Linked DNA regions of Alloalcanivorax dieselolei B5. The protein of the gene in region 1 interacts with the protein of each later gene in a pairwise test. Links are inferred from orthologs where the notes say so. Each region holds a gene or a part of one and is shown in the gene's direction. Other genes may lie near its edges.

Region 1 (6,215 bases):
GCAACTCGCTGCTCGACCTGGTGGTGTTCGGTCGCGCCGCCGGCCTCTTCATTGAAGATGCCTTGCGCCAGGGCATGACCCAGTACGAGCCGAGCAACGACGATATCGACCAGGCCCTGAGCCGGGTGCGTCGCTGGGACGACTCCCAGGGTGGCGAATCCGTGGCCAGTTTGCGCAAGGAACTGCAAAGCACCATGCAGAATCACTTCGGTGTATTCCGCAAGGGTGATCTCATGCATGAAGGCGTCTCCAAACTGGCCGATCTGCGTGAGCGTGTCGCCAAGGCTCATCTGGAGGACAAGAGTCAGTCCTTCAATACCGCTCGGGTCGAAGCGCTGGAGCTGGACAACCTGCTGGAAGTGGCCGAAGCCACCGCCATCGCTGCCGAAGGCCGCAAGGAAAGCCGTGGGGCTCACGCCCGTTACGACTTCCCGGACCGTGACGATGAGAACTGGCTGTGCCATTCCATCTACGATCCGCTCACCAAGCAATTGGGTAAGCGTGCGGTGAATTTCGAGCCGAAGACCGTGGATACCTTCCAGCCCAAGGCGCGGACCTACTAACGGAGAGCTGCAATGAAAGTCAGTATCTATCGCTACAACCCGGATACCGACCGCGAACCGACCATGAAAGAGTACGACGTGGACACCCAGGGCAAGGACCTGATGGTGCTCGACGTGCTCAACCTGGTGAAGGAGATGGACCCGTCCCTGGGGTTCCGTCGCTCCTGTCGCGAAGGCGTGTGCGGCTCCGACGGTATGAACATCAACGGCAAGAACGGTCTGGCCTGTATCACTTCGCTGTCTTCCGTGGCGCCTGGCGTTAAAGAAGGTAAAAAAGCGTTGGTGCTGCGGCCGCTGCCGGGACTGCCGGTGGTGCGCGATCTGGTGGTGGACATGACCATGTTCTACAACCAGTACGAGAAGGTGCAGCCGTACCTGCAGAACAGCACGCCGGCACCGGCCATCGAGCGCCTGCAGTCCCCCGAGGACCGCGCCAAGCTTGACGGTCTGTACGAGTGCATTCTGTGTGCCTGCTGCTCCACCAGCTGCCCCAGCTTCTGGTGGAACCCGGACAAGTTCCTGGGGCCGGCGGCGCTGTTGCAGGGCTATCGCTTCCTGGCGGACAGCCGTGACACCGCCACCGAAGAGCGCCTGTCCCGGCTGGACGACCCGTTCAGCCTGTTCCGGTGCCACGGCATCATGAACTGCGTCAGCGTGTGCCCGAAAGGGCTCAACCCGACCCGGGCCATCGGCCATATCCGTTCCATGCTGTTGGAACGGGGCATCTGACCCGGACCAGAAAAGGCGGCCACGGCCGCCTTTTTTGTGGGTGTGGTGTCCGGCGATTTTGTGGCCACCGTCCATGGCGGCCACCCTGGCGGGCCATCGCTGGCGCGATGTCAAAAATCGTTCCAGACGATTTTTTGTATCTGAATGCGACCCCCGGGGGCCAATCCGGTGTGCTTCGGATAAGCTTGAAATCGCCGCGACAGCCCCGATAAACAGACTCGACCTTGGTGGCATTGAAGTTCTTCCCCAAAAGGTCGATAAGTCGGACAGCGTTGGGGGCTGAACAGGCCGGTTGGCAGGGTACGGGCCGCCGGGCCGCCCCAAACCGGCTCTAACAAAAGCCTCACAAACGTACTACACTATCGGCCGGTTCCGGAAACCCCGGAATCGGTGTACGCAGCAGGGTGGAGTGGCGCTTAAAAGGCAGCCGCTCCGGACACATTGAAAGCTCGGGAACAGGGTCATCCTCCCTGTGGTCACAGCACCATCTCATGCCACAGGCGTGACAGGCTCCCGGCTAAGGAACGAGCGACGATGCAAGACAGTTCCATGCAGCGCCAATGGCAGTCCTCCCATCTTGGGGGCGCCAACATGGCCTATGTCGATGAACTGTACGAATCCTATCTGACAGATCCCAACTCCGTGCCGGAAGACTGGCGCGCTTACTTTGAAAAACTCCCCAGCGTTAACGGTGCCGTTGAGTCCGATGTTCCCCACGGACCGGTGCGTGAGTACTTTTTGCTGGAAGCCAAGAACCGCTCCCGGGTCCAGAAGATGGGCGCCGGCGCGGTCAGCAGCGAGCACGAACGCCGCCAGGTGCGGGTTCTGCACCTGATCGCCGCTTACCGTAACCGCGGGCATCAGGTCGCCAGGCTGGATCCGCTGGGGTTGATGGAACGGGAACAGGTGGCGGATCTGGAACTGGCCCATCATGGCTTGAGCCAGGCCGACCTGGAAACCGTATTCCAGACCGGCAACCTGTTCATCGGTAAGCCGGAAGCCAAACTCCGTGAAATCGTTGACTGCCTGAAGGAAGCCTATTGCTCCTCGGTCGGTGCCGAATACATGCACATCGTCAACACCTCGGAGAAGCGCTGGATTCAGCAGCGGCTGGAGAGCGTGCGCAGCCATCCGCACTACAATGCCGAGATCAAGCAGCACATCCTGGAACGGCTGACCGCCGCCGAAGGGCTGGAGAAATACCTGGGCAGTCGCTACCCGGGTACCAAGCGTTTCGGCCTGGAAGGCGGTGAATCCCTGATTCCGCTGGTGGATGAGATGATCCAGCGGGTCGGCAGCTACGGCGCCAAGGAAATGGTGCTCGGCATGGCCCACCGGGGCCGGCTGAATGTGCTGGTGAACACCCTGGGCAAGAGCCCGCGGGATCTGTTCGGCGAATTCGAAGGCAAGAGCTTCAATGAGCAGGGCTCCGGTGACGTGAAATATCACCAGGGCTTCTCCTCCAACGTGCAGACCTCCGGCGGTGAAGTGCACCTGGCCATGGCCTTCAACCCCTCTCACCTGGAAATTGTCTCTCCGGTGGTGGAAGGGTCGGTGCGTGCCCGCCAGGACCGCCGCCAGGATCACGGCGGTGACCAGGTGGTGCCGATCCTGGTTCACGGTGACGCCGCCTTCGCTGGTCAGGGCGTGGTCATGGAAACCTTCCAGATGTCCCAGACCCGCGGTTTCAAAACCGGCGGCACCCTGCACGTGATCATCAATAACCAGGTGGGTTTCACCACCAGCCGTCAGGACGACGCCCGCTCCACCGAGTACTGCACCGATGTGGCGAAGATGGTCCAGGCACCGATCTTCCACGTCAACGCGGACGATCCGGAAGCGGTGTACTTCGTTACCCAACTGGCGGTGGATTACCGCATGCAGTTCAAGAAGGACGTGGTGATCGACCTGATCTGTTACCGTCGTCTGGGTCACAACGAGGCGGACGAGCCGTCCTCCACCCAGCCGTTGATGTACAAGAAGATCAAGTCGCACCCGACCACCCGCACCCTCTACGCCGAGGCCCTGATCAACCAGCAGGTGATCAGCGAGCAGGACGCGCAGAAGATGGTGGACGATTACCGCGACGCGCTGGACGAAGGCAACCATGTGGTCAAGGCCCTGGTGCGTGAGCCCAACAAGGCGCTGTTCGTGGACTGGTCTCCCTATATCGGCCATGAAGTGGAAGACGATTGGGATACCGGCTACCCGCTGAAAAAATTGCAGGACCTGGCCAGCCGTCTGGAAACCCTGCCGGAAGGTCTGGTGCTGCAGCGTCAGGTCAAGAAGATCGTGGAAGACCGCCGCAAAATGACCGCCGGTGCCCAGCCGTTGAACTGGGGCTACGGGGAAACCCTGGCCTACGCCACGCTGCTGGATCAGGGCTTCGCGGTGCGTCTTACCGGTCAGGACTGTGGCCGCGGCACCTTCTCCCACCGCCACGCGGTGCTGCACAACCAGAAGAACGGCGAACAGTACGTTCCTCTGCAGCACCTCTATGAAGATCAGCCCGAGTTCGATATCTACGACTCCCTGCTGTCCGAGGAAGCGGTGCTGGGCTTCGAATACGGCTACGCCACCACCACGCCGAAGTCACTGGTGTTGTGGGAAGCGCAGTTTGGCGATTTCGCCAACGGCGCCCAGGTGGTGATCGATCAGTTCATCTCTTCCGGCGAGGCCAAGTGGGGGCGGCTGTGCAGTTTGACGCTGCTGTTGCCGCACGGCTACGAAGGGCAGGGACCGGAACACTCCTCCGCCCGCCTGGAACGCTTCCTGCAGCTCAGCGCCGAGCACAACATGCAGGTTTGCGTACCGTCGACCCCGGCACAAATCTTCCACCTGCTGCGTCGCCAGGCGGTACGGCCGCTGCGCAAACCGCTGGTGGTGATGAGTCCGAAGAGTTTGCTGCGGCATAAACGGGCGATCTCGTCCCTGGAGGATCTCTCCGAGGGGCGTTTCCACACGGTGCTTGAGGATACCGCGGAGCTTGATAGCAAAGCGGTGAAGCGCGTGGTCATGTGTTCCGGCAAGGTCTACTACGACCTGCTGGAAAAACGTGAGTCCGACGACATCAAGGACACCGCTCTGGTCCGCATCGAGCAGCTCTATCCGTTCCCGGAGCAGCGGCTGCGCGAGATTCTGGACAGTTATCCGAATCTCGAGCATGTGGTCTGGTGTCAGGAGGAGCCGATGAACCAGGGCGCCTGGTACTGCTCCCAACACCACATGTTCCGGGTGGCCCGCGCGGTCAATCCGAAACTGTACGTGCAATACGCGGGCCGTGACATGGCGGCGGCTCCAGCGGCGGGTTCGATGTCCCTGCACGTGGAACAGCAGCAGCGTCTGGTCGAAGACGCCTTCAACATCAAGTAGACAGCCTAACGAACTGGTTTAAGGAACAGGCATGGCGACAGATATCAAAGCCCCGCAATTTCCGGAATCCGTGGCCGATGGCACGGTAGCCACCTGGCACAAGAAAGAAGGCGAGGCGGTTAAACGCGACGAGCTGCTGGTGGACATCGAGACCGACAAGGTGGTCCTCGAAGTAGTGGCTCCGATGGACGGTGTGCTGACCAAGATCATCAAGGGCGAAGACACCACCGTGGAAAGTCAGGAAGTGCTCGGACAGTTGGAAGCAGGCGCCAGTGCGTCCGCCTCCGCTGCCGCTGAAGAAAAACCGCAAGCCGAGGCGCCGGCCGCCGAAGCACAAAGCGGTGACGATGATGGCGACGCTCAGGCCGGGCCGGCCGCGCGCAAGCTGATGAGCGAGCACGGTCTCAGTGCCGCGGACGTCAAAGGCACCGGCGCCAAGGGCCGCATCACCAAGGACGACGTGGAAAAGGCGCTGGCCAACAAGCAGCAGAGCCAGCCCGCTTCCGGCGGTGCGCCCGCGCCGGCGGCGGCTCCCGCCCCGGCCGCCGGCGAGCGCGAGGAACGCCGCGTACCGATGACCCGCCTGCGCAAGCGCATCGCCGAACGGCTGGTGGCGGCGCAGCAGGACGCGGCCATGTTGACCACCTTCAACGAGGTCAACATGAAACCGATCATGGACATGCGCAAGCACTATCAAAGCGAGTTCGAGAAGTCCCACGGCGTGCGCCTGGGCTTCATGAGCTTCTTCACCCGCGCCTGCGTGGAAGCGCTGAAACGCTTCCCGGCGGTGAATGCGTCCATCGACGGTGACGACATCGTCTACCACGGTTACTACGACGTGGGCATGGCGGTGTCTTCCGATCGTGGTCTGGTGGTGCCGGTAATGCGCGACGCCGACCAGAAAGGGCTGGCCGAAATCGAATCCCAGATCATCGAGTTCGGTACCAAGGCCCGGGACGGCAAGCTGTCCATCGAGGACATGACCGGCGGTACCTTCACCATCTCCAACGGCGGTGTCTTCGGCTCGCTGCTGTCCACGCCGATCCTCAACCCGCCGCAAACCGCCATCCTGGGTATGCACAAGATCCAGGAAAGACCGATGGCGGTGGATGGCGAAGTGAAGATTCTGCCGATGATGTATCTGGCGTTGTCCTATGACCACCGGATCATCGACGGCAAGGAAGCGGTGCAATTCCTGGTCGCCGTGAAGAACTTCATCGAGGATCCGGCACGGCTGCTGCTGGACATCTGATTCCCGGCGCCGGCCCGGGGCCCCGCGCCCCGCGCCGGTGGCCCCGACGCATATAGGGACTGGTTATGTCAGAGAAATACGATGTCATCGTCATCGGTGGCGGGCCTGGTGGCTATGTCGCCGCGATTCGCGCCGCGCAATTGGGTTACAAGACCGCCTGCATCGAGAAGCGCATCAACAAGCAGGGCGACCCGGCTCTCGGCGGCACCTGCCTGAACGTGGGATGTATCCCCTCCAAGGCGCTGCTGGACTCTTCCTGGAAATACCATGAAGCCGAGGAAGCCTTCGCCGATCACGGT
Region 2 (5,753 bases), 2.5 Mb from region 1 along the record:
GGCCGGATACCGTGGACGGCTGGGACGACACCGGCTTCCCCATCGCCGAGGTCTCCGCCAACGGTGCTTTCGTGCTGACCAAACCGCGCGATACCGGCGGCACCGTCACCCCGTTCACCGCCGGCGAACAGATGCTCTATGAGATCGGCGATCCGGGCGCCTATATGTTGCCGGACGTGATCGCCGATTTCCGCCAGGTGACCCTGGAACAGGAGGGACCGGACCGGGTCCGCATCGAGGGCGCCCGGGGCCATGCCCCCACCGATACCTACAAGGTCAGCGCCACCTACGCCGACGGCTTCGGTTGTGTCGGCACCTTCGTTATCGCCGGACGCGACGCGGCCACCAAGGCCCGCCGGCAAGGTGAAGCGGTGCTGAAAAAAGTCCGCCGTCTGCTGGATCAGTCGGAATTGGGCGACTTCAGCAAAACCGCGATGCAACTGGTTGGCGCGGAAAGCAGCTACGGCGATCACGCCAGCGACAGTGCCCGGCAAGTGCGGGAAGTGGTACTGCGTCTGGGCGTGCACCATCCACGCCGGGAAGGGGTGGATCTGTTCTCCAAGGAATTCGTCGGCGCCGGCCTGTCCATGGCGCCGGGCATCACCGGCCTCAGCCCCGGGCGGCCGCGCCCCACGCCGATCGTGCGGCTATTCTCGTTCCTGATCGACAAGGAGCGGGTGCCGGTGCAAGTGGCCTTGGACGGGGAACCGGTACCGCTGGCGCAGGCGGCGGAGCGCGGCGGTGGCCGGCCAGTGGCCAGCCAATCCGATCCGGCGCCGACACTGGAAGATAGCGCGGTCAAGGTACCACTGTACCGCCTGGCCGTGGCACGCAGCGGCGATAAAGGCGACCACGCCAATATCGGTGTCATCGCCCGGCGGCCGGAATATCTGCCGGCACTGCGCGCCGCGCTCACCGAGGAACGGGTCGCCGACTGCTTCTCTCATACCCTCAAGGGCAAGGTGGAGCGCTTCGATCTGCCCGGCAGTCACGCCATGAACTTTCTGTTGCGCCACGCTCTGGACGGCGGTGGCGTCGCCTCCCTGCACCTGGACGCGCAGGCCAAGACCTATGCCCAGGTGCTGCTGGATATGGAAATCCCGGTGCCCGAAGGGCTGCTATCCGACAGCTGACGGGCAGCACAGAGCTGACTATGAAGCCGCTGTAGGAGCTTGCCTTGCAAGCGAATCTTTTTGGGAGAGCGCTCATTCGCTTGCAGGCAAGCTCCTACAGCGGCCTTGTAGTGACCTCTGAATTCGTATCCGCGAGGCCCGGGGCTTTCAGGCGTCAAGCTTCCCGCCTCAGGCGGTCCGCGGGCCAAGCAGAATAATGCCCGCGCCGAGCAGGCAAACCGTCGCGCCGAGCAGATCCCAACGATCCGGCGCGCGCTGCTCCACCACCCACAGCCATAGCAACGACGTCACGATATAGACACCGCCATAGGCGGCGTAGGCCCGTCCGGCGTAGTCGGCATCCACCAAACTCAGCAACCAGGCAAACGCGGCCAGACTGAGCATTCCCGGCACCAGCCAGAGCACCGAACGGTCCAGCCGCCACCAGGCCCAGAACGAGAAACACCCGGCGATTTCCGCCAACGCCGCCAGTAAATACAGCACCGGTGTCACGGCGACGCCTCGACCGCCTCGCACAACGCTTCCAGGGTGGCCTGCAAGCCCTGGCAAACGCCGGCTTCCGGCGCCACCATCAACAACCAGGACAACGCCGATACCGGCTGATCCGTGGGCGGCGCCCCCTGGGCCATATCCGCCAGTTGATTCAATAGCAGACGCTCCGCCTCCAGTTCCGCCTCCTGGATCTGCCGTTTCAGCTCCCGCGCCCAGCTCTCGGCGGCGGCCCGGCGACGAACCTCGCGCAGCGGTCGCAGATAATCCTTTTCCATGATCTCCGCCCGCGCCAGCAAGCGCCGGCCCAGAGCCGCGTCCGCCGGGCTGGGGCGGCGGCTCAGCCACAGTGCCGCCAGCACCGCCGCCACCGGTACCTGATACTCATCCTGCAGGCGCAGGCACTGGCGCTCCACATCCGCTCGTCGCCACAAACGCAGCGCGAAAGTCCAAAGCGTGTCCTCGGTCATCAGCAATCCTTCAGTTGCGCGCGGCCATACCCTACACTGCGCCGGTTTCCACCCCATTATTGATGAGTCCTTATACCATGTTGTCCCTGGAACACATCAACCTGCGCCGTGGCACCAGCCTGCTGCTGGAAGACGCCAACTTCACTCTGCATCAGGGCCAGAGAGTCGGATTGGTCGGTAAGAACGGCAGCGGCAAGAGCTCCCTGTTCAAGTTGATCAGCGGCGAGCTGGACACCGACGCCGGGCAGCTATCCCGCCCCGCCGACTGGCGTCTGGCGATGATGGCCCAGGAAGTCCCGGCCCTGCCCCAGCCGGCCATCGACTATGTTCTGGACGGCCACCAGGAGCTGCGCGCCGCCGAGCGAGAACTGGCCCGCGCCCAGGACAATGACGACAGCGATGCCATGGCCCACGCCCATGCCCGCCTGGACACCCTGCGTGCCTGGGAGCAACCGGCGCGTGCCGCCACCCTGCTGGCCGGTCTGGGCTTCAGTGAAGCGCAACAGCAACAACCGGTCAGCGCCTTTTCCGGCGGCTGGCGCATGCGTCTCAATCTGGCCCAAGTGCTGCTCGCCAACGCCGATCTGGTGCTGCTCGACGAGCCCACCAACCACCTGGATCTGGACGCCATTCTCTGGTTGCAGCAATGGCTGGTGCAGCAGCCCGGCGCCTTGATGGTGATTTCCCACGACCGCGCTTTTCTCGACGCCACCGTGGGCGAGATCCTGCACATCGACCAGGGACGGCTCAAGCGCTATACCGGCACCTATTCGGACTTCGAACGGCAACGGGCGGAGCAGCTCTCGCAACAGCAAAAGCTGCACGAGAAGCAGCAAACCCAGATCGCTCATTTGCAGAAATTCGTGGATCGCTTCAAGGCCAAGGCGTCCAAAGCCAAGCAGGCGCAAAGCCGGGTAAAGGCGTTGGAGAAGCTGGAGCGTATTGCCCCGGCCCATGTGGATTCCGCGTTCCGTTTTTCGTTCCACACGCCCAAGCGGCTGCCGGACCCGATGATCGACCTGGAAGGGGTCGGCTGCGGTTACGACGGTCAGCCGGTGCTCACCAATGTCACCCTGAATCTGCGCCCGGAATCCCGGCTCGGCCTGCTCGGCCAGAATGGCGCCGGCAAGTCCACCCTGATCCGCACCCTGGTGGGAGAACTGCCGGCCATCGGCGGCCATCTGCTGCACGGCCCGGATCTGGTAATCGGTTATTTCCATCAACAACAGGTGGACCGGCTCGACGCCAAGGACACGCCTTACCAGTTACTCAACCGCGAGTATCCGCAATGGAGCGAACAGCAGATTCGCAATGAGTTGGGCGGCTTCGGTTTTCATGGCGACGAGGTGTTCGCCCCGATCGGCCGTTTCTCCGGCGGCGAGAAGGCGCGCCTGGCGCTGTCGCTGATCGTGCAGCAAAAACCATCGCTGCTGCTGCTCGACGAACCGGCCAACCACCTGGATCTGGACATGCGCGAAGCGCTGACCATGGCGCTGCAGGACTTCGCCGGCGCCGTGGTACTGGTTTCCCACGACCGCCATCTGTTGGAAACCACCGTCGACGAATTTCTGCTGGTGGCGGACGGCGGCGTGCACCCCTTTGACGGCGACCTGGATGACTACGCCCGCTGGCTGCAACAGGCCCGCCGCGATGAGCAGGCCGAAGCGAAAGCGGACGACACCCGCTCACCGGTACGCGATGACGCCAAACAGCGGCGTCAGGACGCGGCCCGCCGCCGCGAACAGTTACGACCGTTGAAGAAAACGGTGGAGAAATGCGAGCACCGGCTGGAATCGGCCGGCCGGGAACTGGCCGAGGTGGAGCTGCTGCTGGGCGACGAGGGCCTGTATACCGACAGTGCACGCAAGCAGGAGCTGGCTGATCTGCTCGCCCGCCAGGGGCAACTGCGCAACGACAAGGAAGAACAGGAGATGGCGCTGCTGGAAGCGATGGAAGCCCTGGAAGAAGCGGAAAACGCAGTGAACAGTTAACAAGGAATAGTGAATAGCGGGCGCTCGCTGCCAACAGCTTCATACAGAAAGAACCACGAAGCCGCTGTAGGAGCTTGCCCTGCAAGCGAATCTTTTTGCGGGAGAGCCCATTCGCTTGCAGGGCAAGCTCCTACAGCGGTTTCGTAATGACCTCGGGGGCGCCGCCTCAGGCGAACAAAGCGCCGGGGCGGCCTTCCTGTATCAGGGCTTCACCGAGCAGGGTCAGCCAGGCATCCTCGTCCCCGCCGGAGGACAGCGTCCACAACCAACGCCCCTCCGAGTCGAGCGCTTCCAGCGCGGTCAGCACCCGGCCCGGTCCCGGGCGGCGCAGACGCCACACCGATGCCACCCGCCCCATATCGAGACTGATCAGGGTGCCGTTGTGGGCCAGATGACATTGCCCTTGCTGCCAGCGCGGCGAAGACCAGGGCGCGCTCAGGCACAACCTGACGCCTCGGTTACCGGTACATACCGTCAGCGGCGTGGCGCGCTCGGCGGCCAGAGACAATAGTGACGGTACCGTTTCGCTGCGTACCGGGCAGGCGAACTTGTCCCGTACCGCCTGATACAACACCTGCCGGCGATCCCCCACCTGGCGCAGTAGTTCCTCGAACGCGTCCTCGTCGCTTTGCGACCAGCGTCGTTCCCAATCCATAAGCGAACCCGTCGGGCGGCGCGGCGCGCGGACGGCGAGCGGGCAGCCCAGTTGTTGCTGATCCGGATGCAGCATGGCACAGACCAGTTCCTCGAAGGCCAGGCCACCGCTTTCCGGCGCCACCGCCATTTGCTGTACCGGCTCACCGTAGTCGTCGAAAAACAACAGGCTGCGGGCCGGCAGATCCGCCACCGGCGCCAGTATCGCCAGCACCGAGCGCCATTGGCGAACGTCCAGTTCCTGGCGCATGCGGCACTGGTCACCGCGGCAGTCCAGCCCGGGGCTGGAGCCGGTCAGGGCCGGATAGCGTATGGATTGGGAGACCCGGCCGCCGCTGGCGAACGTGGTTACCACCAGGGAACCGAGCCGATAGAGTCCTTTGAGAATCGCCATGGGCTCTTCCTGGAGCCTCAGTACGCGATCACCCAGGGCGGCGCGACAATGTCGCAGGGTCGCCGACTGGGCAGTGCCGCCTATGGCCATTACCGTCACGATCCTACCTCCAAGGTACGCGAAGAAATTAGGGTGTGGGCAGCTGGCGGCGGCTGGCTTTCCACAGTCAGGGAGAACTGTTGGGGCCACGGGCGTGGCCGGCATTCTGGTTAGTCAGAATCAAGCTATTTGGTCAGAATCAAGCGGTCGTTGGCGGTGCGCCGTAACAGGTAACGCTCGCCGCCGTGCTCGATCCAGAGTTTGCCATCGGCGTTGAGCAAGGCACGGCTGGCGACGCTGTCTTCCTGTACGGCGATACGTCGGCCACTGCGAGTGGCGATGGTCACCGGTTTTTTCCATTGCGACATGGCGGGCTCCTGTTCGCTCATCCTTTAACTGAGAATGATTATCATCACACCTCAATAGCGCCGTCAACCTTTGTTTACAAGAAATCCGACCTCGATCATCTCGCGATGCCGTTCGATCCTGGTTACACTCGAAATCATGATGACTTCGATAGCTGCTTCCGCCATTCGTACGCCGCAAGAAAAACTGGCTGCCATCCTCGACAGCCACCAGCCCC

Evidence for each region.
Region 2: the proteins of B5T_RS13260 (region 1) and B5T_RS02325 interact in binary tests that used the Escherichia coli proteins (3 or more experiments, as listed by UniProt). The link is inferred for Alloalcanivorax dieselolei B5 from one-to-one orthologs.

Annotation. Positions count from the first base shown.
Region 1 is NC_018691.1:2,978,554-2,984,768, reverse strand. The notes cover bases 1,464-4,864. They hold B5T_RS13260 (2-oxoglutarate dehydrogenase E1 component), read left to right. Parts: upstream 1,464-1,826; coding sequence 1,827-4,664; downstream 4,665-4,864. Other genes in these bases: odhB (2-oxoglutarate dehydrogenase complex dihydrolipoyllysine-residue succinyltransferase), read left to right, coding at 4,696-4,864. Also shown: sdhA (succinate dehydrogenase flavoprotein subunit), read left to right, coding at 1-563; B5T_RS13265 (succinate dehydrogenase iron-sulfur subunit), read left to right, coding at 576-1,292; more of odhB, read left to right, coding at 4,865-5,916; lpdA (dihydrolipoyl dehydrogenase), read left to right, coding at 5,982-6,215. UniProt on the Escherichia coli protein: E1 component of the 2-oxoglutarate dehydrogenase (OGDH) complex which catalyzes the decarboxylation of 2-oxoglutarate, the first step in the conversion of 2-oxoglutarate to succinyl-CoA and CO(2).
Region 2 is NC_018691.1:487,484-493,236, reverse strand. Bases 1,688-4,626 are described here. They hold B5T_RS02325 (ATP-binding cassette domain-containing protein), read left to right. Parts: upstream 1,688-2,169; coding sequence 2,170-4,083; downstream 4,084-4,626. Other genes in these bases: B5T_RS02320 (ChuX/HutX family heme-like substrate-binding protein), read right to left, coding at 4,250-4,626; B5T_RS02330 (TIGR02444 family protein), read right to left, coding at 1,688-2,092. In the rest of the region: B5T_RS02340 (acyclic terpene utilization AtuA family protein), read left to right, coding at 1-1,133; B5T_RS02335 (YnfA family protein), read right to left, coding at 1,302-1,625; more of B5T_RS02330, read right to left, coding at 1,622-1,687; more of B5T_RS02320, read right to left, coding at 4,627-5,221; hemin uptake protein HemP, read right to left, coding at 5,356-5,538; B5T_RS02310 (DUF6231 family protein), read left to right, coding at 5,675-5,753. UniProt on the Escherichia coli protein: Genetic data indicate it may be involved in ribosome assembly or function.